Regions from separate parts of the Peribacillus sp. NPDC096448 genome, predicted to be linked through region 1. Evidence: riboswitches for the same ligand, from Rfam matches in the RefSeq annotation. Region 1 holds a riboswitch; each other region holds the start of a gene.
What was found. Region 1 has a riboswitch for preQ1 ahead of queF (preQ(1) synthase). Riboswitches for the same ligand answer to the same signal wherever they lie in the genome.

Region 1 (11,892 bases):
ACACTGTTCGCAACTTACTTTGTATTAGTTGATGGAACTGGAAATGGTCCAACAGGGGAACATCTTTTTAAACTCCCAACCCTGATGTTTCAAACAATCTTTCTTTTAACCAGTAGTTTTACCATTGGTCTTGGAATCAATGCAATGAGACTTGGAAGGCAGAAAGCAACGATTGGTTTCTTCATCATTACCCTTATTCTTGGTTTAGGCTTCTTGGGAGTCGAAATTTATGAATTCGTGGAGTATGTACATGAAGGGGCAACCATTCAAACAAGTGCTTTCTTATCTAGTTTGTTTACATTACTAGGTACGCATGGAGCTCACGTTACACTTGGTTTATTCTGGGGAACCTTCATCATCATGCAGATCAAAAAGCGCGGTATGACTCCAGAAACAACAAACAAGGCTTTCATCTTTTCACTTTACTGGCATTTCTTAGACGTTGTCTGGATCTTCATCTTCAGTTTCGTCTACCTGAAAGGAATGATGTAATATGAAAGAATTATTCCCACGGGGCCAAGTTATGGGATTTGCCTTTTCACTAGTCCTGACTTTGGTCGCACTATCAGTTATTATGTTTGATCTCTCACTGAAAATGGCTATGATCATCCTTCTTGTTACAGCTTTCATGCAAGCTGCACTTCAATTAGTAATGTTCATGCACGCAGGTGAGTCTGAAGATAAAGCATCGATTTATACAAACGTTTATTACGGATTGTTCGTTGCATTGGTTACAATTTTCGGTACAATGCTAACAATGATTTGGGGATATCAATAATCGATTCCGGAAAAGCTGGGCGTCTTGATGACGCCCAGTTTTTTTGTATTTTAATTCTTATACCGGTCTATCCATTTCATTCATGGAAGTTTGTTAAGTAGGATGTGGCTGAAATCATATTGTTTAGTATAACCATTTCATGAAATTATATTTATAATCGGGAAATTCTCACTTTAGAAGCGTGCCCGTGCATTTAAGTGCAATGTTCTACTAAAGTCTAAACGTTAATAGAACGGACACATCTCTAAGAAAAACTGTCAGCCCTTTTGATATAATGAGCCATGTAAGAATTAATTTATAAATGTAGCGGAGATGATGAATTAACATTGCCGGTTTTGATTTTGACAATTATCTTAAGTTTGTTAAAAATATTGGTTTCCTGTCTTCCAACAGATGCAGTTAATTGGATTATCAGCAAATTTAAAATACACTCAGAAATTATTGATGGGAATGCAATCGTAACCTTTGACGGGAAACATTTGGAAGGTGAAGAAAAAATTCAAGTTATTAATTATTTTAATAACGCTAGATTTTTGAAGAAAAATCATATATTCCCAGGGAACGAGCAATTGTTTTTACATCCAGAGAACAGTGGGACTCCATTAGTCATTGATACTAAAAGAGGCAAAAAGGATGTTAGGTTATTAATTTTTATTTACAACGATCGCGTGGATGTAGTTAAACTGTACAAGAAGAAGGTCATTTCTTATAGTCTGTTTTCCGATAGCCTCCAAGAACGTTCCATGCCATTAATAAGAAATTTAGTTTAAAAGAACATTAAAGAGACGGTCCTTAAAAAGACCGTCTTTTTTTATAAGTCTTTTAATATATAATCCCATTTCAATTAGATATTTTTTTCATTATAAAAATTCTAGTATACAAACTGACATCTTAATTTTAGTGTCTTTTGAAAAAAACAATTAAAAGTGTTTTTTAAGTAGGAGGGAATTGCTGCAAGAGGGTTTTTAATAGTGCATATGAAAAGTATTTTGGATAGTATTTAAGGTAATAAAAAAGCAGGTATCTATTGCGATGCCTGCTTTTTTATGCTTTCCATTGTTTTTCAACTTGATGAAGGGCTTGTTGTAAAATTACTTCATGATCAGTACCCGGTTTAGTAAGGACGTTAGTTTGATAAGATTTTCCTTGGAAATCAACTGTTACTGTAACTTTTACCATTATGCATCTTTCCTTTCCTAATTCAGAATTAAATGAGGGGTTGTACCTATTTCTTTTATACCCATGGCAGAAGGATAATCAAACATTTCAAAAGCAGTAAAATTTGAAAGAATTAATATTCAAAATTATCTGATATTTTTAGGGTGGTGTCAACACTTTTTTTTGACCTACCCTATTTTCCGGTTAAACCAAAAACGACCTGGCTTGTATACTGACAGCCAGGTTGTTTTATTAAACGAACTATATAATCATATTTTAGTTAAAATAATACCGATTAATGCTGCAAGGACACCGGCAATTTGATAGGTTTTTAGTTTTTCCTTGAATATATAACATCCAGCGAATACGACAACCAAACAGTTCAGGCTGACGACAGGGAAAATGATGCTTGCGATCCCGGTGTTCAACGCAAAGAAATAACATCCATAGCCTATCATGCTTAAAAACCCTACTAAGGAACCGATTTTGACTTCCGTTAGCTTTATTTTTTCTTTTTTAAAGGCTAGAGCCGAAAGAAGATAAAGCATTCCGCCTCCATACATTGATACAAGGATATCAAGGGAGTTTAAATGAAGACGTGTTGATGTCGTCATAAGAATGCCGAGCACACCAAAAGATAAGATGGAGAGTAATGTGTGCATCATCCAAGGGGCATATTGATGATTACCTTTTGCGTTAGGTGTATATTGGATGACTAATGTAGCGATAAACATGCAGACGATTCCACTCCACTGCAAGGAAGAAATATGTTCGTGAAAAATTAAAGCTGCACAGAGAATGGGGAATATTGCATTCGCTGCGATTAATGGAGATGTCAAGCTTGCCGGCCCTTTTTCAAAGGCGCTTGCCATCTGGATGTTACCATTAGCGTTCAGTACCCCAATAGCTGCACCAAGCATGATGGATAGCCAGTTCAGCTGCAAACCGTCCGTGAATACTCCATAAAAAATGGACAAAATAAAAGCTGAAAAATAAAAGAAAAATTGGATATGTATCTTGGAATAGCCTTTTCCGCTGCTCCATTTAAAAATGCTGTTATTGATTCCGAAACATAAACTCGTGATGAGTGCTGCAAAAATCCACATTGACTTAATCTCTTCCTTCATGTAGGATAAACTTCTTCTACATTTTAAGCTGAATGCCTTCAGGAATCAAACCAAATTTAAAATGTATGATTGACAGATTAGATTTTTTTTTCTATATTAACTATGACAATTTTAAAATATTTCCCGATAAACGGGAGAGGTTCATAGCATCACCCTCTTAAAAAAACTATGGCTTTGATATTTTTCGCGAATCAACCATATCTTTGAGGAGATATGGTTTTTGTTATATAGAGGCCCATTTTATGAATCTCCCTGAAACGTGGGATTAGGAGGACTTTTCATGTCTGGAAGAAAAGAAGAAGAATTAAAAAAAGATATTACACTGCTTGGGAATCAAGGAACAAAATATACATTCGATTATGCTCCTGAAATCCTTGAGTCATTCGATAACAAGCATCCGAACCGGGATTACTTCGTCAAATTCAATTGCCCGGAATTCACTAGCTTATGTCCGATCACGGGCCAGCCGGACTTTGCTACCATTTACATCAGCTATATTCCCAGTGTGAAAATGGTGGAAAGCAAGTCTTTGAAACTTTATTTATTCAGCTTCCGCAATCATGGTGATTTCCATGAAGATTGCATGAACATCATCATGAATGATTTAATCGAATTGATGGATCCTAAATATATTGAAGTCTGGGGCAAGTTTACACCTAGGGGCGGAATTTCCATCGACCCTTACACGAATTATGGGAAACCAGGTACGAAGTATGAGGAAATGGCGAATTACCGCTTGATGAACCATGACTTATACCCGGAAACCGTGGATAATCGCTAAAGACTGGGAGAGACAATGGGCATATGCCCGTTGTCTTTTTTAAATTTTTAGCTAATCTCGATCAGTGGTTCTGTTGTTTTGTCTTTTTTAAAAAGACAAATGTCCTCCTATAATGGAATTTTCGCTTGATTGTTTCGAGAAAAAGCGTAATAATAGGGAGAGTTAATTTTGACAGAATATTTACGAAAATAGGGGATGTCGAGATGAAAGTTGCAAAGTTTGGTGGAAGTTCACTTGCGTCAGGTGAACAGTTGAGGAAGGTATTCGAAATTGTTGTTTCTGATCCGGAGAGGAAGATTGTGGTCGTTTCGGCTCCGGGAAAACGCAATTCCGATGATATAAAGGTGACGGATTTATTGATTGAAGCTGCGGAACAGCAGCTGCGCGGGGATAACGGTGAGCATTTGATAGAAGATGTCGTATCCCGCTATGCGAGCATTGCTGAAGAGTTGGATATATCCGAGAGTGTCATCACAGGGATTCATGAAAATTTAATGGCACTGCTGCATGCAGACCAAACTAACCCGAAGCGCTATCTGGATGCCTTGAAGGCCAGTGGCGAGGATAATAATGCGAAGCTGGTCGCAGGTTATTTCCAAAGCCTTGGAGTAGAGGCACAGTATATAAATCCAAAGAAGGCCGGCTTGATCGTAACGGATGAAGGTGGATTTACCAAGGTGCTGCCAGAGTCTTATGATCGGTTATATGCTCTGCGAGATGAGCCAGGAATCGTTGTATTCCCAGGGTTCTTCGGATATACGTTAGATGGTGATGTGTTAACCTTCTCGAGAAGCGGTTCCGATATTACGGGTTCGATTCTTGCGAATGGGGTCAAAGCTGATTTGTATGAGAACTTTACGGACGTGGATGCTGTTTATGCGGTGAATCCAAATGTGGTTTCCAATCCGAAGGGAATCCGGGAACTAACCTATCGTGAGATGCGTGAGCTTTCTTATGCAGGTTTCTCGGTATTTCATGATGAGGCGCTGATTCCTGCATTCCGTGCGGGAATACCTGTCCATATCCAGAATACGAACAATCCGGCGGCACAAGGGACTCGCATTGTGAATACACGGGATAATACGAACGGGCCGGTTATTGGGATTGCAAGTGATAAAGGATTTTGCAGTATTTACATTAGCAAATATTTGATGAACCGGGAAGTTGGTTTTGGCCGGAAACTGCTGCACATCCTCGAAGATTATGGAGTTTCATATGAGCATATTCCATCAGGCATCGATGATGTGACGCTTATTCTAAGGCAGGACCAGATGAAAGGGGATGCCGAGGAGAAAATCATTTCCCGAATCAAGATAGAGCTTCATGCCGATGAAGTGAATGTGGAGCATGATCTTGCCTTGATCATGGTTGTAGGGGAAGGAATGCGCCATAATGTCGGTACAACGGCAAGAGCGTCAAAAGCCTTGGCTGAAGCAAAGGTTAATATTGAGATGATCAACCAGGGTTCTTCGGAAGTAAGCATGATGTTCGGTGTAAAAGGGCACAACGAAGAGACGGCGATTCAGGCATTATATCACGAGTTCTTTTGAGTATGAGTGTTTAGGGACCTCCTTTTAGAAGGGGGTTTTTTTGTGATTTATCTTTTAGTCACAATACATATGCTGGATTTTTCATCTGGTTCTTTTTGGTAGTGGCAATGACCGTGTGGGGATAATCATTCCAAGCTAACAGACGCGCTGCAGGGTTCAGAGCGTCTGTTTTAATTTAATACCCATATGTCAAGTGGCTAAAGCAATTGGAGGAGAACGGGGGTGGCGCTCTTAAGACGGATAGAAAGGGGCGTCCAAACCTCTGAATACATATCTTTCACCAAATTATAAATGAAAGAGATGTCAATGGCACATCAAGTTTACGAGCCAAATGATTCACTGGCACCAATTGATTTAAAGTAATTACTTCAAGTTGATCTTGCTGAATAGAATCATGTTTAGAAAAGCATCCTTATCACCTCAAGTTAAATACTTCTATATAATACAAAAAAAGAATGTAATCTAGGGAGACACCGCAGGCGTAAGCCGAGGGCGGACCACCCGCGGAAAGCCAGTGCCTGGAGCGGAAATCAACGTTCAGATTATAAAAGCCATAAAAAAACTGTAGAAAACTCGGTTTTCATCGAGTTTGTCTACAGTCTGAGCCTCCAAATGGAAGATTGGAGGCTTTCCTTTTATGTTAGTCCATAATGGTCAGGAGTTGATCGATCGCGTTCCTTGGACGCGGGGCAGGGATCATATCGGGATAGCCAACGTGAAGGCTGCCGACAATCTTCTCGCCTGGTTTCACGCCTAAAGCTTCACGAAACTCCATGCTGTGTATCATGCCGTATGTTTCCCATATCATCCCGATTCCCTGTTCCCAGGCAAGCAGGCTGAAATTCTGGATCAAGGCACTTGTAGCCGCATAATCTTCTTCACGTGTCATAGGATTCGGATTCTCTTCCATGATCACTGCGACAAACATCGGTACACCTATAAGTTTATTATATCCTCGCTGTCCGGCTGCTTTTTTCTTTTCAGGGTCCTTCTCTTTGCCTTCCATGAATGCACGGGTTGCTTCTGCGAGTTTTAAACGGCTATCACCATGCACCACGATGAAGCGCCATGGTTGGGTCATTTTATGGTTCGGTGCCCATGTTGAAGTTTCCAATAATGATTGGATGGTATCGATAGGAACAGGAATGTCCTTAAATCGTTTGATGCTGCGCCGTTCTTTAATGATATCTTCTAGTTTCATGACATCCTGCTCCTTTAAATCATATATGTAAGTTTAATAGTTGAAAAAAAATAATCCCCGGCTGCCTAATATGCTTCCAATGTGAATAAATTACTTGAATAAAGAGGGGGCAATATTCTAGTGACTTGCATTCGCTAATGAGCATATAATTTTACTAGGCACAGAGAAGCCGGGGCGACATTGTATCTATGTACAATATCAAAAGGGTACGATAAGAGAATATCGTAATTGCTTATCAAATTTCAGAGATCGATAATGAAATTGAAAATCATTATCAATTAGAATTTTCGCTTATTTCCTGTTATTTGTCAAGGGTATTTATAAAAAAAATTCAAGATATTTACCAACCCTTTAAAACAGGTAAAATCTTTTAAAAAATCTGTATAAAAATGTATAATGAGAGGATGAAAAGATGCTATCTACATATGGAGAATCGAAGGTGTCATAGATGAAAAAATTGTCCTCATTTCTTAAGCCGTACTGGCTTTTGATCATTCTTGCTTTATCCTTAATGATTGTCGAGCTCGGGGTAGAGCTGTTACAACCTCTATTTATAGCAAAAATAATTGATGATGGCATTTTACAGAAAGATTTATCGGTAGTGATTAAATGGGGAAGCGTCATGGTTGGACTTTCCATTTTTTCATTTCTTGGCGGGATCGTTAATTCATTTACGGCATCACATGTAAGTCAAAGCTTTGGACATGATGTCAGGAAGAGCCTTTTTGGTAAAATACAGGCGTTTTCTTTTGCGAATTTGAATAATATCCCGACTTCCTCATTGATCACAAGGATGACAAATGATGTGACCCAACTTCAAAATACGATTTTTATGGGCTTGCGTATCATGGCAAGGGCACCATTGATCGTAATCGGTGGAGCGATAATGGCTATTACGGTCGATTTGAAATTATCCCTTGTATTGGTCATTTCAATACCGGTTCTTGTTTTCTTCTTGGGATGGGTTATGAAACGGGCTGCTAAGCTGTTTATGCTCGTGCAGAAAAAACTCGATAATCTCAATGGCGTCATGAGGGAAAACCTGATAGGCATGCGCCTGATCAAAGCTTTTCTTCGTAAGGAGCATGAAATCGGCCGATTTGACCATGCGAATGAAGAGTTGAAAAGAAAGACTGTGTCTTCCCTTCGTTTAATTGAAACGACGATGCCTGTGCTGATGCTTGTCATGAATGTGGCGATTCTGGTCATTCTCTGGCTTGGAAGTGAATTTATAACAACGGGAGAGATACAGGTAGGGGAAGTTGTGGCGATTGTCAACTATGCCACGAGGATTGCCGCATCCCTTTCCGTTTTTTCGTGGCTGATCATGGTCATTTCCCGTGCAAAGGCTTCAGCGGAACGTGTGACGGAAATATTTGAAACCCCGATAGATATTGATGAAGGTAATGCGGAAAGCAAGAGTGGGGACGTAAATGGGGGAGGCATCAAGTTTCTGGATGTATCTTTCCGCTATCCCGGAACCGAAACCCCGGTATTGAAAAACTTGACCTTCTCCATCGATCCGGGAGAATCGCTTGCAATCATAGGAGCGACAGGATCGGGGAAAACATCACTGTTTCAGCTGATTCCGAGATTATACGGAGTTGAAAGCGGCTCCATTCAAATTGATGGCCAGAATCTGAAAGATATTCCCTTGAATTCGCTGCGGAATAGGATCGGCTATGTCCCGCAAGAGGCCCTGCTTTTTTCAGGAACCATAAAAAATAATGTCGCTTGGGGAAAAGAGGGTGCCTCGATGGAGGAAATCATGGCAGCGGCCATGCATGCTCAGGTCCATGAGACAGTAATGAAACTTCCGAAGCAGTATGAAACCCAGTTAGGGCAAAAAGGAGTGAATCTATCGGGAGGGCAAAAACAGCGCTTATCGATCGCGAGAGCATTGGTGCGCAAACCGAAGATTCTCCTTCTGGACGATAGTACAAGTGCGCTGGATTTGAAGACGGAAAGTAAATTGCTTGCCGCTTTAAAGGACTATACATGCACAACGCTCATCATTACCCAAAAAATCAGTACAGCCATGGAGGCTGACAAAATCTTGTTGCTGGAAAGCGGTCAAGTCCTTGCGCTGGGGAAACATGAGGATTTGATGCAAACAAGCGATCTTTATCGAAAAATCGTTCACTCACAGTTTGGGGAGGAGGGGATTTCGCTTGAGTCGAAGAATATCTCCCGATAAGGCAAAGTCTAAACCGGTCAACTCCTGGAAAACGATAAAAAGGATCGTTCCCTACTTAGCAACGAATAAAAGCCTGCTATTTTGCGTCCTTTTCATGGTACTGATGAGCTCGGTCTTGGGATTGCTTGGCCCCTTTCTTGTTGGGGTGGCCATTGATGATTATATTGTCACAAGAGATAGCGGGGGGCTGATCCGCCTTCTTTTAGGGCTTCTCGGAGTCTATATATTTTATTCCCTATCCATGTGGCTTCAGAATTATTGGATGATCGGAATCGCACAGGATACGGTTTATGCGATGCGCAATCAACTATTCAAAAAGCTTCACCAGTTGTCCATTCCCTTTTTTGACCGGCGTCAGCATGGGGAATTGATGAGCAGGGTCACGAATGATATAGAAAATGTCAGTTCCACTTTGAATAGTTCCGTCATCCAGATTTTTTCAAGTGTGCTGACACTGGTCGGGACGATCGGAGTCATGCTTTATTTGAGCCCTTTATTAACTGTTTTAACCTTATTCATCGTTCCCCTCATGTTCTTCGGTCTGAGGTGGATAACGAACAGGACGGGAAAGCTGTTTAAACAACAGCAGAAGAACCTGGGAGAACTGAATGGGTTTATAGAAGAAACGATTTCCGGACAACGGATCGTAAAGGCTTTTTCACAGGAAGATAAAGTGATCCGTGATTTTATCATCCGGAGTGAAAACTTGAAGAAAGCCGGATTTCTATCACAATCATACTCAGGGCTGATTCCAAAACTGATGAATTTACTGAACAACCTAAGTTTCACGGTAATAGCAGCTGTCGGCGGATTTTTGGCGCTGAGTGGCATAGGTACGGTTTCCATCGGGGTCATTGTCATCTTTACCGAGTATTCAAGGCAATTCACCCGTCCGCTCAATGACCTGGCTAACCAATTCAATACACTGCTCTCAGCTGTTGCCGGTGCTGAGCGGGTTTTTTCCATACTTGATGAAAAAGAAGAGGAATTGGATGAGAAACAGGCTGCTGAACTTCGTGATGTCAGCGGTGACGTGGGCTTTGAGGGTGTGTCCTTTTCGTATAATGATGAAGAGCAAACGATATATGATGTTAGTTTCCATGCAAAAAAGGGCGAGACCATCGCGCTTGTAGGTCCCACGGGGGCAGGTAAGACCACGATCATTAATCTTCTTGCCCGTTTTTACGAGCCGAATAGCGGCCGGATATTGATTGATGGCCAGGATATCAAACAGGTGACAAGGTCCAGTCTCCGTAAGCATATGGGCTTCGTTTTACAGGATTCCTTTTTGTTTCAGGGTACGATTCGTGAAAATATCCGCTACGGCCGGCTGGAGGCTGGAGATGAAGAAGTGGTGAATGCAGCCAAGCTTGCCAATGCCCATTCCTTTATCATGAAATTGCCAGATCGATATGATACCATCTTGAGTCAAGATGGCAGTGGAATAAGTCAGGGGCAGCGCCAGCTGTTATCGATTGCCAGGGCTATTTTGGCCGATCCCGTTTTATTGATTTTGGATGAAGCGACAAGTAGCATAGATACGATTACCGAGCTTAAAATCCAGGAAGCATTACACCGCTTGATGGAGGGCAGGACAAGTTTTGTCATTGCCCACAGATTGAATACAATTCAGCAGAGTGATCAAATCCTCGTACTTGATGAAGGAAGGATCATTGAAAGGGGATCCCATGATGAATTGTTGCGGCAGAGGGGTTTTTATTACGATCTAAATCGCGGTTCATTAAGGGAAAATCAGATAGGATGAAGAAAAAAATGTGTGCCACTAGGCGCACATTTTTTTTGTTGGTCCTAAAATAAGGATCTTAAACTTGGATTGCCGTTCATTTAATGCTCCTGGATTTTTCACACAATATGGTTTTTATAAAACGTGAAATCACCAATTCCATTATGGTGGGAAAAGAGGTAATTATCGACAAAATAATGGGAAATACTTTACAAATTGACCAAATTGCTATTGCTAAAAAACCTAATGGTAACATATAATTCAGAATATATATAAAATTCTTTAAATTTAATGGGCGTGGGGAGTGATACAGCCCAGGCCCCTTATAAATGAAGGTTTTTTATAGTTGCACACAAGATCAATAGAGAGGAGATGGAAAAAAATGAAAGCGCTTAAGTCGGTTATTCTTTGGGGGATCATATCTGCATTGGGTGCAGTTAGTTTTGGTTTCGTCGCGCTAAACCGGGGGGAAAGCATCAATGCCATGTGGATTGTTACTGCAGCACTCTGTGTTTATTCAATTGCATACCGCTTTTATAGTAAATTCATTGCACGGAAAGTGTTTGAGCTAGATGACAATCGCCAGACTCCATCGGAAGCGAATAATGATGGGAAAGATTATGTACCTACAAACAAATGGGTGTTGTTTGGCCACCATTTTGCAGCAATTGCCGGAGCTGGACCTCTCGTAGGCCCCATCCTTGCAGCGCAGATGGGATATTTGCCAGGAACACTATGGCTTGTAGTCGGAGTTGTATTGGCTGGTGCCGTACAGGATTTCATCATTCTCTTCGGTTCGATGCGCCGTAACGGCAAATCTTTGGGTGAGATGATCAAAGAGGAGATTGGACCGGTTACTGGCTTGATAGCGATGATCGGTATCCTTGGTATCATGATCATTTTATTAGCGGTACTTGCCCTGGTTGTCGTAAAAGCGCTGGTGGGCAGTCCGTGGGGGATGTTCACGATTGCTTCGACCATACCGATTGCAGTCCTTATGGGCATTTACATGCGTTATATAAGACCGGGACGGGTTGGTGAAGGATCGATTATCGGAATCATACTTTTGATGCTCGCTTTATATTTCGGCCGCTTTGTAGCCGAGAGCGAAACATGGGCGCCAATGTTCACTTTCAGCGGGGAAACGATTGCCATCATGTTGATCGTATATGGTTTCGTTGCCTCCGTATTGCCTGTATGGATGTTATTGGCACCGCGTGATTACTTAAGCACATTCTTGAAAATCGGGACGATCATCGGACTTGCACTTGGCATCTTTATTGTCATGCCGAGCCTTGAAATGCCTGCCGTCACTCAATTCATCGATGGAACAGGACCTGTATTTTCCGGAAATTT
Region 2 (11,892 bases), on a different contig from region 1:
GTCCATCTTCATGATTTTGTTAGCCATTTTTCTAAAGTTGGATGCAATGATGATGATTGGTTTAATATGGACCGCGCATATAGGAATGGACCGCTTATTTGGATATGGCCTTAAATACACATCATCCTTCAAAGCTACACACATGCAAAGGTTGTAATAAACTTAAAAGGCAGTGTGATTTAAACATCACACTGCCTTTACTTTACACGCCCCGCTTGTTACCCCATACATAGGTATGCAGCTGGGGCAGGACTTTCACATCATTCAATTCATCATCTGCTATCACTTTATCAATTAACTCTTCGTACTTCTTCAATAGGCCGCTGATCAGTTGACGATCATCCGCCGTCCTGCTGTCGTCATTGCCGACCTGCAGATAAAAAGGAATATCCGGGTAACGCCCATGTACATGTTTGGCATATTGATAGTCTTCCTCGTTAAAGACGACGATCTTCAATGAGACATGGTATTCAGGATTTCGATCGGCAAGGTTCGAGATGATTTGGTCAAGCACCGTAAAGTCCGTGTTCATTCCAGAGCTCGGCGGCTTAGGTGAAATAGTCAGTTCATCAATATCAAGAAGCCAATCCTGCCATCGGCTCCCTTGTGTTTCGACACCTATTTTCAATTTATTTTCATGTAAGATCGCTATCAAGCCGTTTAGGTTTTTCAGCAGAGCCGGGTTTCCGCCCGATATCGTCACGAAGGAAAAACCGGAACCCCCAATTCGCTTCAGCTCATCCCATATTTCTTCGGCAGTCATCTGGACGGTATCTTCCTTACCGGTGCCATCCCAAGTAAATGCGGAATCACACCAGGAACACGAATAATCGCAGCCGGCCGTCCGAACGAACATCGTTTTTTGACCAATGACCATTCCCTCTCCTTGGATGGTCGGACCGAAGATTTCCATAACCGGGAGTTTACTCACTTTCCATCCACTCCCGTCTGGCTTCGGCATAGCTTGTCGGCGTTTCGTACAGTCGAACGAATTCGACCCTAGCACCCTCATATTCTTTTAATGAAAGGGCTTCGGCCATTTTTTCATAAATCCAGACAACCATATTTTCAGCTGTTGTATTCATGAGCGGCAGGGTTTCATTCAAATAACGGTGATCCAGGTGAATTTCGATTTCATTTTTCCATATATCCTTGATGTCCCCAAAATCTATCATCAACCCGCGTGAATCTGTATACCCGCTCAATCCGAAAATGACCTTATACGTGTGGCCATGGAGGTTCTTGCATTTCCCTTCATAGTCATGCAGATGGTGCGCCGCGTCAAAGGTGAATTCCTTACTCACGAGGACCCTCTTGTTTGTATACTTCAATTGGCTGCGCTGAATATCTTCATCTATTTTTTGGAGTTTATCCACTATCGTAAAACCGTACATCATGAAAGCACCTTCCGTCTGCTTACATAGTCATCCAGTCCTTTTTTCCGCAGATTACATGCCGGACAATCTCCACAGCCATCGGAGATGATTCCGTTATAGCAAGTCAGGGTCTTTTCGCGGACAAAGTCGAACGCGCCAAGCTGGTCAGCAAGCTCCCATGTTTCCTCTTTATTAAGCCACATTAGCGGCGTATCAATCACGAATGACTGGTCCATGGACAAGTTCAAGGTCACATTCAACGATTTAATGAATACATCGCGGCAGTCTGGATATCCGCTGAAATCCGTTTCACAGACACCGGTGACAATATGTTTAGCGCCAATCTGACTCGCCAGCACTCCGGCAAACGAAAGGAACAGCAAATTCCTCCCTGGTACGAACGTCGACGGCAGCTCCCCTTCTTCTCCGTCCGCCACTGCGATATCACTTCTCGTCAATGCATTCGGTGCCAGTTGGTTCAGCAGCGACATGTCAAGGATATGATGGTTCACGCCCAATTCCTTGGCAATGTTTTGAGCGCATTCGATTTCCAAGCTATGCCGCTGATTATAATCGAACGTTACCGCTTCCACTTCCTCAAATCTCTCCAATGCCCAGAACAGGCACGTCGTACTGTCCTGACCTCCGCTAAACACAACCACTGCCTTTTCTTTCTTCTTCATTTCTATAAAACTCCTTTTTACGGAAAAAAACAGCACCCTAAGAATAGAGCACTGTTTCTCCTTAGTTTTTTTGAGAGGGTAGCTAGAACCTCTTCCGCCTTAACGCGGAATATTATATTTTTCCAAGTCAATAGTAACTTGAAAATGATTAGAAATCAAGATGTTTATATAAAGTGAACATTAGACCTGATGGAAAAATTGGTTAACTTTTCATTGCTTAAAAATGCCATTGAATATCCGATAAAAAAGAGTGAATAAAATTTCGATAAAGGGGTCCATTAATTTGAAAAGCATTAAAGCAAAGGTATTGGTGGCATTTTCACTCATCATATCCTTATGTGTCATCTTAGGAGCATTCAACATTTATAGCAGCAACAAGTCACTGGTTTATTCCCGGGGTATCATCGAAAGGGAACTTCCGCTTCTTATCCAAGACGAAAAGCTGCTATATAATCTAGCACAAAGAACCGCATTCGCCCGAGCCTATATTTTATATGGCGACGAGAGTTATAAAGAAAGGTTCTTACAATATACTGAAGAAAGCCAGGTCATCCAGGAGGAACTCCTAGCCTTAAGCGATTCTGATAAAGCAAAGGGATTGATCGAGAAAAGCGTGGATTGGAGGACGATGATTGTAGAGCGGGTATTTACGCAATATGAAAATGAAATGAAGAACGCGCTAAAGAAATACTCAAAAATGAAGTGGCGCCAATCAGCAATGAAGTAATGGAGGGTTTCAAGGAGCTTGCTTCAAAACGCGAGGAATTGATTGTCGCTTCAGGTGAAACCGTAATCGAAAGCGGGAAATCGGTCAAGACGACAAGTATCATCATGTCCATTGCGGCAGTCCTTATCGGCCTTGTGCTGGCGCTTGTTACTGCCAACCTCATTACCACCCCTCTCCTTAAAATCAGGGACAGGATGAAAATGGTGGCTGACGGAGAACTGAATCATGAGCCCCTGGAGCAAAAGTCATATGATGAACTGGGCGAATTAACGGTCTCCGCCAACCAAATGCAGCAAAACCTTCGTGATACGATTGAAAAAATGCTCGTTGTTTCGCAATCCGTTTCCAACCAAAGCGAGGATCTGACTCAATCAGCAAATGAAGTGCGGCAGGGCAGCAAGCAAATAGCGACTACAATGTATGAACTTTCGGAAGGTTCGGAGTCACAAGCCAACCGGGCAGCTGAAATGGTTCGTATGATGGATGATTTCACCGGCAGGATCGATTTGGCCCACCTAGAAGGAGTGGATGTAGCTAAAAGTTCAACCGAAATCCTTTCCTTGACCAAGGAGGGCACCGCTTTAATGCGCAGTTCGGTCCAACAGATGCAAAGTATTGATGTGATTGTCAAAAGTGCCGTAGAGCAAGTGAAAGGGCTCGATTCTCAATCACAGCAAATTTCGCAGCTTGTGCAGGTCATCAAGGATATATCCAATCAAACCAATCTATTGGCGCTGAATGCAGCCATAGAAGCCGCTCGTGCTGGTGAACATGGCAAGGGCTTTGCCGTCGTTGCCGATGAAGTGCGGAAACTCGCTGAAGAGGTCACACACTCCGTCGGGGATATCACCAATATTGTCTCCGCCATTCAAACGCGTTCAAAAACAGTCGTCCACTCCCTGGAAGATGGTTATACACAAGTTGATGAAGGCAGGAAACAGATCACGCTCACAGGCCGAACCTTTGAAACAATCAATCACTCTGTCGGGAATGTGGAAATGAAAATACAGCAAATTACAGAAGAATTGAACTATATCTTCACAAATAGTAAAAAAATCAATCAGGCTATCGAAGATATCGCAGCCGTTTCTGAAGAGTCTGCGGCAGGAATCGAACAAGTCTCCGCCTCCGCCCAGCAATCCAGCTCTTCGATGGATGAAATCACGAATCATGCCAGTGAACTTGCATCTTCGGCAGAATTGCTGACTGAACAGGTTAAGAAGTTCCAATTATGACATTAGCAATTTCCCGATACGTGAATGCGGGAAATTGCTTTTTTTCTCCTATTATAAGGGTTGTTTCATTTTCGTATATTCGGGTAATAAATAACTATACACAATAATGAAGCATTAAAAAGAAAATCTATTAAAAGCGGCTGGAATTGATAATTTTCCTTTGTTTTCAGAATATTTAGTGTATAATGAATATAAGGAATATTTTAACTTAGTTAATCATTGCTTCCAATACCCGCTTTCTGCTAATCCCGACATTCCCTTTCAACACCATGCACGGTCACTTATACTCAGTAAGGATCCATCGCATGCTTTCTCTCGAATCAAACTGTTCACAACTTTATTCACACAAAAACATAATTGCCACTCCAAATTTGCAAAAAAAGGTTAAACTTCACCAACGATATGTTACTATTAAACTAAGACCTTTTAACCCCACAAGGAGGAATTCATATGAAACGTTTTTTCAAATTCATCGCAGATTTTAACGAAAGAAAAGCACTCGAACGGGAAACCAAAGAATTCTTTCGCAAAGAATACGAAAATTATATGAAGATGAATCCTGACAATCAAGGAAAAAGAAGGAGATTAGCTCCTAGATTTTATGTGATTGATGGCGGTAAAAAGGACTCCACCCTTGAGATTTCTGACAGAAAGAAATCCAGTTAAACCTGATTCCTTCCATAATCAGCTACCCCTGCTGTAGCTCAAGAACCACAAACGTTAAAGCTCCTAGATATACGGAGAATCGTCACCATTCCATTCATTTACAATATATAAGCCGAAAGCTCAGATGCTTCTGAGCTTTCGGTTTGTCGACAAACGGGGGCGGTACGGTCTTATCCCAGCCATGTTTTTAAACAAGACTAGATTATCTTTCATGTTTTTACTGTAATCCATATTGGAATGAAGAAATTTACGACACTCCTACCGAATAACTGGCTAGCCGAGAAACTGCAGTGGCTTGCTTTAATGAGGCTTGGCAGACAGTCGGCGGAAAGGGAGCGTATTTCTGAAATCAACTGGAACGTTTTTTAAAGAAAAAAATACAGTCCGAAAGCTCAGATATGCTTCTGAGCTTTTTTATTTTTTCTTATATAAACACTATATCTATAGAAGAAACTAGGTATTTTTTAAAAGAAATGGGTTAACTTTAGTTTATTTCATGTTTTAGGTAAAAGTTCAATTATAGGCCCATGGGTATTTACTAAGAGAAAAACTGGATAATATCAAAAAAAAGAGATGTGTTCTTTTACTCATCTTTATCCAATTCAAAAGAGTTCAACTAATTGAGTCGTTAGATGCAATATTTCACATTGAATGACAAATGCATAAAAATTATTAAGTTTATGTCAAACAATGGGTATAAACAATTAATAAACTGTAATAAACATCACTTTTTATAAATAATTATTATTCAAATATAGTCGCTATGAATTAGGTTCAATTGCTCACAAAACTACTTTGATTCAGACCAAAATGGGTTTTTATTAAACTTTCCATAATTTAGTGTAAAAAAAATTTGGATTCCTTCGATTCCCCCCCATATCTTTGTACTCATAAAATATTTTATCCCATTAGATACTATTACACCCCAATATACATTTATTTGAAAAAGATAAGTATAACTATATTACAATAGAATAATTCGCTCTTGCCTATTAAGTTTAAAATCATGTAGTGTGTATTCAGTAATTCAAATATTTGAAAAAAAGAGAGGTTAAAAAATGGCACCAATATTTATTTGTGCGATCTTTTTGCTTGGTTATGGCATTTTTGAACAAAAACGCCATCAGAAGCGTCTCGACTCCATTCCAGTACGTGTGAATGTGAATGGGATTCGAGGGAAATCGACTGTAACGCGTCTAATTACAGGTGTGATCCAGGAAGCAAAATACAAAACAGTAGGTAAAACAACCGGAACATCGGCAAGGATGATCTATTGGTTTACCGACAAGGAAAAACCGATTGTACGCCGCCCTGAAGGACCCAACATAGGAGAACAACGGCGTGTAGTTAAAGAAGTTGCCGACTTAGGCACGGAAGCACTGGTTTGTGAGTGCATGGCCGTTCAGCCTGACTATCAACTAATCTTCCAAAACAAAATGATCCAAGCAAACATTGGGGTCATCGTGAATGTATTGGAAGACCATATGGATGTCATGGGACCGACTATGGATGAGGTTGCTGAAGCTTTCACTGCTACCATACCCTATAATGGTCACTTAATAACCATCGAAAGTGAATATTTGGACTTTTTCAAGCAAATTGCCAAAGAACGCAACACAAAAGTGATCGTTGCGGACAATTCCAGAATATCGGAAGACTTCCTGCGTGAATTCGACTATATGGTATTTCCGGATAATGCATCACTGGCCCTGGCCGTTGCTGAAGCTTTGGGCATTGATGAAAAAACGGCTTTTCGCGGCATGTTGAATGCGCATCCCGATCCAGGGGCCATGCGGATTACCCGGTTTGGAGATCCAATCCAGCCAACTTTCTTTGTCAATGGCTTTGCAGCAAACGACGCGGCATCGACGCTGAACATCTGGGATCGTGTCAAAACGTTCGGATACAGCTCAGAACCTCCTATCGTCATCATGAACTGCCGGGCTGACCGTGTGGACCGTACCGAGCAGTTTGCTAGAGATGTATTGCCTTACATAAAATCTGAAATCGTCATTGCCATTGGTGAAACCACATCACCGATTACAAGGGTATTCGAGCAAGGGAAATTGGATACTAAAGAATATTGGGATTTAGAAAACTGGTCAACTGAAGAAATCGTGGCCCGTCTCCGCCCATTGATGAAAAATCGCATCGTCTACGGTGTCGGGAATATTCACGGTGCTGCGGAACCATTAATTGAAGCATTCATGAAATCTAAAACAAAGCAAAAAGCAAGTTAAGTAGGAGGAACCTTAATGTTTGGATCGGATTTATATGTAGCCCTAGTATTGGGAGTAACGCTTAGCCTTATATTTTCAGAAAAGACGGGTGTCGTACCCGCAGGACTTATCGTGCCAGGTTATTTGGCATTAGTATTTGATCAATGGGAAATCATGCTGACCATTTTGATCATTAGTGTCGTAACTTATTTAATCGTCACTCACGGCCTTTCAAGATGGGTGATTTTATATGGAAGAAGAAAATTCGCCGCCATGATGGTGACCGGGATTTGCTTGAAACTCCTATTGGACTTAGTCTACCCCGTCATGCCCTTTGAAATATTCGAGTTTCGGGGAATCGGTATAATCGTACCTGGATTGATAGCGAATACCATACAAAGACAAGGAATGCCATTGACACTTGGCAGCACGCTTTTATTATCCGGCTTAACTTTCGGCTTAATGAACGTGTACTACCTATTCTGAGGTGCAAAAAATGAAACGGACTTTAAATGCAAAAGAAAAAACACTTATCTTTATTAAACGCACGAAGAAAAAGAATCTTAAATACACTGGAATCATACTACCTATATTACTAATCGCTTTAGTCATTACCACATGGATGGGACGGGCTGAGGAAGTGAAAACAGTCGAATTGAATTCCGATCAACCATTTACGATGACAATGGTCGGTGATGTGATGATGGGACGTTATGTTGAAGAAGTGACGGAAAAGCACGGGTACGAATACCTCTTCCGGTATATGAAACCCTATTTTTCCAATTCGGATTATGTCAGTGGGAACTATGAACATACCGCTTTAAAAGAAGATGTATCTAACTACAAGGAAGCAGATACGCCCATCCGGTTAAACTCGAATACCAGTGGTGTGGAAGCCGTTAAAGATGCTGGCTTCTCTGTGGTGTCTTTGGCCAATAACCATATGATGGACTATGAAGAACAAGGACTTCTTGACACGATTGATGAATTCAAAAGTGCGGATATGCACTATGTTGGTGTTGGCTCGAACTCTGCGGAAGCAAAAAACAGCATCGACTATGCGGATGTTAATGGCGTACGTGTCGCAACACTTGGCTTCACAGATGTTTACGGTAAGAATGCCGTGTCTAAAAATGATAAAGCCGGACTATTAAACTCCAATCCTGATTTATTATTTGAAATGATCGGCAAAGCAAAAGATGCCAAGCAAGGCAACGCAGACTTGGTTGTGGTGAATATGCACTGGGGACAAGAGTATTCGACATCTACAACCGCCCGTCAAACAGACTTGGCTAAAGCTATCATCGATGCGGGGGCTGACATCATCATCGGCCATCACCCCCACGTTCTTCAATCGTTTGATGTTTATAAAGATGGAATCATTTTCTATAGCTTAGGAAATTTCATATTCGATCAAGGCTGGACACGCACAAAGGATTCAGCCATGGTTCAATACCATTTAGCGGAAGACGGAAAAGCTACAATCGATGTTGTACCATTGCAAATTGAAGAAGCAACACCAAGGCCAGCTACCTCTTCAATTGACAAATCACGTGTTTACCGGCAATTGACGAAGGAAACGAGTGAAAAAGTCCAGTGGTCGAAAAAAGAGGATCGCATCGAGATTACCTTGGATCACAAGAAGGTAATCGACCATAAGGCACAACGTGAACTAGAGGAAAAGGCAGCAATGGAAAAGAAAGCTGCACTGGAGAAAAAAGCTGCACAAGAGAAAAAGGCAGTCCAAGCTAACCAACAGGAAATACACCCCATTCAGTAAGGAACGCTTTGTCACTACTTTTAGAAGAATGAAGACACACAACTTAGAAGCTCAACGAAAAGGGGGAACAACCGATGATTAACCGTATGACGAGAAAAGTGCTCATATCCCTTAGCATACTCATATATATTGCTGGATGTTCGAAGACACCCCCTATTTCTGACACGAATGATCCGATAAAGAGTAATACGGAACAATCATATGGGGTCAGTTCTTCAAACCCAATCGCAATAGATGTCGGTATGGATATATTGAAAAACGGCGGAACGGCGGCGGATGCCGCCATTGCCGTATCTTATGTATTGGGTGTAGTTGAACCTTATGGATCTGGCGTGGGTGGTGGCGGCGGTATGCTGATTGCCCCTGAATCCGGCGATCCCGAGTTTATCGATTATCGTGAATCCTCTCCAGAAGACCCGAGTTCAAGACACGATACAGGGATTCCTGGCTTGGTGGCCGGCATGCAGGTTATTAGTGATAAGTATGGGAGCGTACCAATGGCAGATCTTCTTCAGCCGGCGATAGATTTGGCTGAAGGCGGATTTGAAGTCGACGAATCGTTATCATCACGCTTAAAAGCGGCTCAGCCAAGGATATCTTCCGATGCGACTTCACTTTTTTATCCTGATGGTGATGCCATTGAACCAGGCAAAACCCTCGTCCAAGAAAGACTCGCTGAAACATTGAAGCAGATTCAAAAGGAAGGTCCTGAAGGTTTTTATAAAGGGGAAATTGCGCGGGATATTAAAAGAGAATCAGATATCGATTTGATGGATTTAAAGCGCTATAAGGTGAAAGAACGTAAGCCGGTCCAAGGAACATTTGCCGGTTATGATGTTTTTACCGCCCCTCCGCCCTTTTCAGGAATTACAGTTCTTGAAATGCTAAAGCTAGCCGAGGAAATGAACCTAGGTGATTCTTCAAGCAAATCAGCTTCTATGAAAGTGTTGGGGGGCATCACGGATACTGCTTATGAAGATCGGACCGCCCATGTTGGAGATGGAATAAGTCACTCCAAGGCGGAAAAATTGCTCTCCCCCATTCATTTGGATAATCTTAAAAATAAGATCAAAAGTGAAAAATGGGAAGATAAAGAATCGAATGGTTCCGAAGAACATGAAAGTACGACACACTTTGTGATAATGGACAAGAATGGCACTGTCGTTTCCGCAACAAATACGCTCAGTAACTTTTTCGGATCTGGGGATTATACGAATGGATTTTTCCTTAACGATCAATTGAAAAATTTCCGGTCCGGCTTGAACTCTCAAGAGGCATATAAACGGTCAAGAACTTTCACCGCTCCGACCATTCTCAAGAAACCAGGGCGGGAATCGATTGGGATCGGCTCACCAGGCGGTGATAGGATTCCACAAGTATTGATGCAGGTTCTTTATTCTTATACAGAAAATGAAGGCTCATTACAGGATATCGTCGACCGTAATCGGTTCGTCTTTGATGGAAAGAAGATTTATACAGAATCCAGGCTTTCGGATGAAATAATATCCGACTTGGAAGATTCAGGATATGAAGTCATTCAGAAGATTTCCCCCATGTATTATGGCGGGGTTCAAGCACTCGTTAAAAACGAGAAAAATGGACAAATATCCGGAGCTGGGGATAAAAGAAGAAATGGAAGCTGGAAAGCTCAGCAATAAACAGGCCGTCCAGTTCCTCCTTTTCTAAATATCATATGAATTTTAGCGATGTATAAGGGGATTTTGAATATGAATATCGTAAAAAAAATAACAAGCTGGGTTATACCTGTTCTTCTTGTAGCGGCCCTGCTTGTGACAATGAATACGTTTAAACGGACAGAAACGTTAACACCCGACGAGCAAAAGAAAATAGAACAATATACGACTGTCGAAGAATAAAAAAAGCTGGGGCATCCCCGCTTTTTTTATTTTGCCGTCAACGGGTATGGAAGATTAAATACACTACGGATACGGAGGATAACCATGATTAAAAATAGCTATACTGATTTTTTTGAACTACAGGAAAATGAACAAGAATACCTTGATTACCGAATCATCGTTCATCACAGGAATCCTTATATTGCAGTTCTAGCCATTCATGGCGGGAATATCGAACCAGGTACGAGCGAAGTTGCAGCCGCACTTGGAGAGAGACTTTGTGCAAGCACCTACCTATTCGAAGGCCTAAAACCAAGTGGCAACCAGGTCCTCCATATAACATCCCGCTTGTTCAATGAACCGAACGGCGTTTCAATGGCAGCGAACGCTCAGACCGCCCTTTCGATCCATGGCCACTACGACGTACATAATGCGCTGGTTTACATTGGCGGAAGGAACGAACGATATAAGAACCTTATTCAGCAATGCCTCAACAAAGCTGGATTCCAAACTGAACATGCACCGCAGCACCTTTCAGGCATGAGCGGAAACAACATCACCAACACATCCAAAACGGGTGCAGGCGTGCAATTGGAACTTTCCACAAAGCTTAGAAAAAGCTTTTTCAAAGGTGATGACTTTACCAGTAAGAACAGGGTCAATCACTGTGATCTGTTTAAACGGTTCGTTACTGCCATTGAAAAAGCGACGCTTGCATATAAACAGGCTGAATGACCTTCTTATTCGATGAGGCTTTCAGCTTGACCGAAGCTTTCGAATTTCTCGGCAAAATAACCTGACGAAAGGTTGGAAATATGAACGCCGGTGTTTTCCGTTGTATTGAGAAAACGGCCATCACCCAGATAAATTCCTACATGGGTCACACCTAGCCTTGTTCCTGTGTCCCTAAAAAATACTAAATCCCCTGCTTTTGGATTTTCGATTTTGGGCACCAATGAGAAGTAATCCGCTGCGGAATCTCGTTTTACAGATAGGCCCTGCTCCTTCATGACCCAATAAATGAAGCCGCTGCAATCCATTCCGGTCATTGGATCTTCTCCCCCGAAAACATAGGTGAATCCGCGTAAAGTATATGCATACTTGATGACATCATATGCTTTATCATATGCAGCCTCCTGGTTTACATAAAACGGAAATAACGGGTTGCTGTATAGTTGAAGATACTGCCCTTGCATCAACTCATCCGTCCTTAAAGCGTTACGGCTTTTGATCGTACTCATGGAAATGCTGTAATTCTCCGATATACTATTAAGCGTTTCTCCCGATTGGACGATATGCTCTCCTTTAGGCGTGTATGTTTTGTACGCCACTTGGTATTTTGCAAAGTAA
Region 3 (5,780 bases), on a different contig from region 1:
AATTCGGAATTTTGGCATCAATTTTCATAATCTTGACCGGCTATTTTTTATTAACTAAACCGTATAAAGATAAAACAAAACCTGTAGAAGACTTTATAAAAGTGAATCCACGAGATCAGGTAATAATAAATGAAATGATAATCATAGAGGGCATTGATGAGGTCAATCCAGGTGATATCGATTTGAATGATGAAGAGGAAATAAAAAAATTGGCAAAAAAGCAATATGAGGAAAATGAAAAGGGGGAAATAATTTTTACAAAAGAAAATCAGTGAAATTACCTACCTGTAATGAGTAAACTAATGGGGGGAGCCGGCAGTTATTGATAGTTTTGGATAGTATCTATGGGAAACACATTGTAGAGGGAGTTCTTGAAGAGCTGATAGTAAGCAAACCTGTCCAAAGGTTGAAGGGGATACATCAAGGCGGGGCAAGTTATTTAGTTAATGAGAAGTGGGATGTCACACGATTTGACCATTCAATTGGTGTGATGCTTTTAATAAAAGCGCTTGGGGGTTCATTAGAGGAACAAATCGCTGGCTTGCTGCATGACATATCCCACACTGCATTTTCACATGTTATTGATTTCGTTCTGGATTGTAAGGATGAAGATTATCATGAAAAGATATATGATCAAGTCATTATGGAATCCGAAATCCCATTTATACTGAAGGAGTATGGATATGATTGTAAAGTCATTTTTCAATCAAAATGGGAATTGCTTGAACAGCCAGCACCTGAGTTATGTGCTGATCGGGTAGATTATACTCTCAGGGATATGTATCAATATGGACATATCACACTGGAATCCGTTAATGAATTTCTAGACCATGTAATTATAATAAATGGAAGGATGTATCTGGATAATATTGAATCGGCGGAATGGTTTGTGAAAACGTATTACAGCGAAGTTATTGATTTTTTCATGAATCCACTAAATATATATGGCTATGATGTCTTGGCAAAGACCTTAAAATTGGCTTTAACTAAAAAACTGATCAGCCTTGATGACCTACTCGGTACAGATGAAGAAGTCATGTCCTTGTTAAGCTCCACTGAAGACCATGAAGTGCAAAACCTGGTAAAACGGATCCATGGTAACGTTAAGGTGAAAGAAGATCTATTGGAATACGATATACATTTTAAAAATAAAATGCGCCTGATGGATCCTTCCGTTATTCAAGGAACCCAATCAGTAAGAGCATCCAGTTTATCTGAAAAAGTCAAGAAAATGGGAATTGAAGCCTATAAAAAAGCTTCGAAGGGCATATATCTAAAAGTGATTTCCGATTGAATTTCATGTCAAAGATTCATCGAAAGATCTAAGTCTCCTCCAGTATAAAAATTTAGTTGATTTTTATGGACAATCGGTATCTAGAAGGCGATTGATTAACGGGTGCCTTATCAAAAGGACACAAAATCCGAACCAGCACCCTTTAATAATTAAAAAACTAAAGTAGTAACACCATTTTCTAAATAACCCTTTAAACAGGTTAATGTATATACCCAACCTTCTTTTTGTCCGATCATTTTGTTTATTATTTCAGGGTCGTCTTCACTCAATCCAGATTCGTTTACTTCAATGATTGTACTCGTTTTATCCAACTCTTTTAGTGTAATTGTAACGACCGTTTCTTGATCATTTCCGCCCCACGTAAACACGATTTTCCTATTTTCCTCTACTTCCAATACATGAATGACCACTTCAGCATCGTATTCGTTATATCTCAATGTTGGCGTCCGGCCTTGTTCCCATCTTTCCGAACTCGATGAGAACCAGAAATTCCCGATTTTTTCAGGATTCACAATGGCTTCAAACACTTCATTCGTTGGCTTGAAGATCTTGAATTTCGTGATTATTTGGGTATCCATACTAACTCAACTCTCTTTCAATGTGTTTTTATAGTTTCCGTTTAATTATCCCAGTCTACTGATATTGGCGGCAGGGTCCGTCCAGTTTCAAGCAAGCTCTTCAAGTTACTTAGAATGGCTGGCCATCCATTATTCAAGCCTTCAAAGGTATTGTCATCGTTTACGAAATCTGTCTCCAAAAGCTCCTCATGCCTAAGCGTTAACTTCACAGTCGAATCGTCCATTTTCTGTAATTCAAAAGTGACCCGTGTAGGCTGCTCGCGAGGTGTTTCGTCTCCTGCCATGATCCATGTAAACGAGAGGAGGTGCAGCGGCTCGCATTTAAGTACATTCCCATAATCAGTAATCCGCCCATCTTCCAGCAAATATTTAACGGCTGACCCTTCCTGCCAGTCAGACTGTACTTGCAATCCGAAGTGGTATTTCTTCGTGACTTCACCACTCGTCAAGGCTTCCCAAAGCTTCTCTGGTGTGGTTGCGATATAAATAGGATAGACAAATGTAGTTTTTTTCATCATTCTTTTTCTCCTCGCCAAATAAGGTACATGACTCTATCTTTGATTTTCGGCTTTCATATACAGCCGGTCAAGCAGTTTTATGCGACAGAAATCGGCAAAAGGGGGAAACAGGGCCATTGAAGTAAATGGCTAAATCAATAGGTATCCGCGAATACATACTAAAATCGACGGTATGGAAACTTCTTGATTTCCAATCGCTTTCAAGCTACGATGAATAAGGAAAATGATAATCCGCCCGGGCGGAAGAGGTTCTAGCTACCCTCTCAAAAAAACTAAGGAGAACAGGGCTCTTTCTTAGGGTGCTGTTTTTTCTGTATAAGGAGAATTAAGAAATGTTAAGAATTTTATTGTATTTAGTATCCATCATCACGGCGAATGTGGTTACAGCAGCTTTTGCGCCATTACATTTTGGCATGTTCATCATCCCGATGGGTACACTGCTCATCGGGGGAACCTTCATCTTCCGGGATCTGGTCCAGAATAAATTCGGCCGCGCGAAGACCTATATATGCATCGTCACTGCACTTATTTTATCTGCATGTGTATCATTTTTATTAGGGGATACGTTACTGATTGTGTTTGCTTCCGCATTATCCTTCGTGGTCGCAGAAACAGCGGATACGGAAATTTATACCCGTTTAAAGCTCCCGATGAGTTGGAGGGTGTTTTACAGCGGGATCGTTGGAGGATTTTTCGATTCGGTGATATTTGTCGTGGTTGGCCTAAGTCCTCTGGGTGCCAATATATTGCCATGGGAAGCAGTACCCGCTGCGGTCATCGGCCAAATCATCGTAAAAACTATCATTCAGTCCATTGGTGCCGTATTGTTGGGAAGAATCAACGTAGAACTGGAGAAACGTGTAGTCTCCAGTTAAATGCCAGGAGGGATGCACTCGATGGATGGAACCAAAAAAGAAGAAGATAAATGCTATTGCCTCGAGGCCTTTCGTGAAAAATATGGCCCGCATGTTCAAGGGGAATGCATGAAGCTCTCCTGCGCCAATTATCGCAAGCATAAAGGAATAGACAAAAAAGGACCAAATTAGGTCCTTTTTTTGCGTGATTGAAGTAATTCACGAGTTAACGTGCGAATTCACGAGTAAAAGTGCAAAACTCACGAGTAAACGGCGCAAATTCACGAGTAAAAGTGCAAAACTCACGAGTAAACAGCCCAAATTCACGAGTAAAAGTGCAAAACTCACGAGTAAACAGTGTCGAAATCATGATTGCAGTACGAATTTTACGTTTAAACAGTGCGAAATTAAGTGTGCAGCACGCTTTTACGAGTAAAACAGCAAAAAAAGCTTCCTGCGCCGTTCCATTAATGGGTGCAGGAAGCTTTTTTATTTGGTTTAGAATTGCTCTGCGCTTTTCCGAACTAACTTTTCCAGGAAGAAAAAGCATTCGCGTTTCCGCTCAAGTTCGGTTTGGCCATTTTCGGTGACATGATAATATTTCCTGCGACCTGATTCGGACTCTTTCCAATGGCCTTTTATGAATTCTTTTTTTTCTAATCGTTTAAGGGCGGGGTAGAGGGTGCCTTCGCCTATTTCATATTTGCCCATGCTCATTTGCTTCAAGATCTTCGTGATTTCATAGCCGTATAGGTTTTTTTGTGAAAGAAGTGAGAGCAAAAGGAGGTCAATGCTTCCCTTCATTAATTCTTTATCCAAATAAAATCTCCTCCTTTTCATTTTTAAAGTGTAATACGTTGTACATCGTATCACAAGGTGCATTTTACTTTTCTTAAAAAAAATGGTTAAATGACGATTGCTAAATTAATTTAATCATAGTAAAATGTGCTTCGGAACGGATGAGTTGTGAAGAGTGTGGTAAGTATACTATATACATGATTTAATTGTTTTAATGAAAATACGGAATAGGATAGAAGAATCCCTACTCAAGGGGTATTAATTGATTTTTTTTCGAAAATCATTTAGATTCTATTTATCAACAAGAGCAAAGAAAGAAGGTCCTAGATAGATGAAAGTGAAAGCACCTGAGTCATTCACATTTATAGGTGGAAAGAGAGCAGTTCTTCTGCTTCACGGGTTTACCGGAAGTACAGGAGATATGAAGAAATTAGGGAAATACTTGAATGATCTCGACTATACTTGCCACGGACCTCTTTATAGAGGGCACGGAGTATCAGCAGAGGAACTTGCTAAAACAGGTCCAAAGGAATGGTGGGAAGATGTAGTTAATGGCTATAATTTCCTTAAAGAAGAAGGTTATAAGGAAATTGCAGTTGTAGGAATTTCTTTAGGAGGAGTTTTCTCATTAAAAGTGGGAATTGAATTGCCTGTAAAAGGTGTAGTTTCAATGTGTGCTCCGACGCAAGGAAAAAGTATCGATCGGCAAAAGAACCGCTTGCTCAATTATGCACAGGCTTATAAGAAGTTTGAGGGCAAAGATGCAGATCAAATTGCTGCAGAAGTGAAGCTGCTTGAAGAAGAGCCTATGCCTCAACTAAAAGATGTGTTGAACATTATAAATGAGACAGGTGAAAATTTAGATTTAATCACATCACCAACTCTTGTTCTGCAAGGGCGTTTGGATGATCCCGACTATACGGAGAGTGCTACAGCGATTTTCAATGAAGTAGATACGCAGCATAAACACTTGATATGGTATGAAAAATCGGGCCATATTATCACATTGGGCAAGGAACGTGAACAGGTGTATGAAGATGTGTATAAGTTCTTAAATACACTGAATTGGTCGGAGTAATAAGTGATATATTTGATCCCCTTTAAGTTGAACGTGCAAAAAGCCTACATTCATATGTAGGCTTTAACACTATACTTGAGGGGGTTTTATTTTGGCTGAAAATCTATTTGTAGAAAAAGACCTTTAAGGTATCGTTATGATCAAGAGTTGCCAATAGAATATCGTTCACTTCGGCATTATATGTTATTTTGATTCTGTTTTTCAGCCATACTTCGTCTTTACCACCCCGATGCAATTCTTTAGAATCAATCTTTCCCTCTTTAATAATCGTTTTAGGAAAAGTGAAGGCATTTGTTGCAAGGTGCATATCTGCAGGGGTTACTGCTTCATATTGAGGATCTAAAAACAATGAAATGGTACCGCCCGGTTCCCATAGTGCGAGGGATACTTTTTGAATATCTTCGACTTTTTCTTTTCTTAATTCCGATAATAAAACATCGATGGAGATTCGGGCCCTTGCTAAGCTTTTGTAAATGATTTGTCCATTTTCGATAAGCGGAAAGGGGGCAGAGTCAAAAAAACTTCGGAGTTTGCTCCACTTAAGGACCGCAAACACACTAATTATATATAAAATGACCAATACACTGGTTGTTATCATTGAGCCCTTCAAACCTAACTTTTCGTCAGATAAAGGGTGGGCAAGAATGTTCCCAATAATCA

Region 2: linked by a shared signal. The riboswitch ahead of queC (7-cyano-7-deazaguanine synthase QueC) and the one ahead of queF (preQ(1) synthase) in region 1 are both predicted to bind preQ1.
Region 3: linked by a shared signal. The riboswitch ahead of ACIQ0C_RS06320 (VUT family protein) and the one ahead of queF (preQ(1) synthase) in region 1 are both predicted to bind preQ1.

What each region holds. Positions count from the first base shown of each region.
Region 1 covers NZ_JBIWEU010000005.1:194,777-206,668, reverse strand. Annotated here, with positions in the region: gene qoxC (cytochrome aa3 quinol oxidase subunit III) at 1-492, shown strand, start outside; gene qoxD (cytochrome aa3 quinol oxidase subunit IV) at 494-778, shown strand; gene ACIQ0C_RS11165 (YfmQ family protein) at 1,105-1,548, shown strand; gene ACIQ0C_RS11160 (BA3454 family stress response protein) at 1,823-1,957, opposite strand; gene ACIQ0C_RS11155 (DMT family transporter) at 2,206-3,063, opposite strand; PreQ1 riboswitch class I at 3,194-3,239, shown strand; gene queF (preQ(1) synthase) at 3,344-3,844, shown strand; gene ACIQ0C_RS11145 (aspartate kinase) at 4,048-5,394, shown strand; gene ACIQ0C_RS11140 (nitroreductase family protein) at 6,035-6,595, opposite strand; gene ACIQ0C_RS11135 (ABC transporter ATP-binding protein) at 7,044-8,792, shown strand; gene ACIQ0C_RS11130 (ABC transporter ATP-binding protein) at 8,767-10,557, shown strand; gene ACIQ0C_RS11125 (carbon starvation CstA family protein) at 10,919-11,892, shown strand, end outside.
Region 2 covers NZ_JBIWEU010000003.1:42,431-54,322, forward strand. Annotated here, with positions in the region: gene ACIQ0C_RS06350 (DUF4260 domain-containing protein) at 1-157, shown strand, start outside; gene queE (7-carboxy-7-deazaguanine synthase QueE) at 203-931, opposite strand; gene queD (6-carboxytetrahydropterin synthase QueD) at 924-1,394, opposite strand; gene queC (7-cyano-7-deazaguanine synthase QueC) at 1,394-2,059, opposite strand; PreQ1 riboswitch class I at 2,115-2,157, opposite strand; gene ACIQ0C_RS06370 (CHASE3 domain-containing protein) at 2,343-2,786, shown strand; gene ACIQ0C_RS06375 (methyl-accepting chemotaxis protein) at 2,786-4,021, shown strand; gene ACIQ0C_RS06380 (hypothetical protein) at 4,472-4,687, shown strand; gene pgsB (poly-gamma-glutamate synthase PgsB) at 5,746-6,927, shown strand; gene pgsC (poly-gamma-glutamate biosynthesis protein PgsC) at 6,943-7,392, shown strand; gene ACIQ0C_RS06395 (CapA family protein) at 7,403-8,686, shown strand; gene ACIQ0C_RS06400 (gamma-glutamyltransferase family protein) at 8,761-10,344, shown strand; gene ACIQ0C_RS06405 (CapE family protein) at 10,414-10,563, shown strand; gene ACIQ0C_RS06410 (poly-gamma-glutamate hydrolase family protein) at 10,648-11,277, shown strand; gene ACIQ0C_RS06415 (C40 family peptidase) at 11,283-11,892, opposite strand, start outside.
Region 3 covers NZ_JBIWEU010000003.1:35,430-41,209, reverse strand. Annotated here, with positions in the region: gene ACIQ0C_RS06340 (hypothetical protein) at 1-275, shown strand, start outside; gene ACIQ0C_RS06335 (HD domain-containing protein) at 323-1,294, shown strand; gene ACIQ0C_RS06330 (SRPBCC family protein) at 1,444-1,872, opposite strand; gene ACIQ0C_RS06325 (SRPBCC family protein) at 1,914-2,390, opposite strand; PreQ1 riboswitch class I at 2,630-2,672, shown strand; gene ACIQ0C_RS06320 (VUT family protein) at 2,723-3,265, shown strand; gene ACIQ0C_RS06315 (hypothetical protein) at 3,287-3,436, shown strand; gene ACIQ0C_RS06310 (PadR family transcriptional regulator) at 3,743-4,063, opposite strand; gene ACIQ0C_RS06305 (alpha/beta hydrolase) at 4,374-5,120, shown strand; gene ACIQ0C_RS06300 (DUF421 domain-containing protein) at 5,224-5,780, opposite strand, start outside.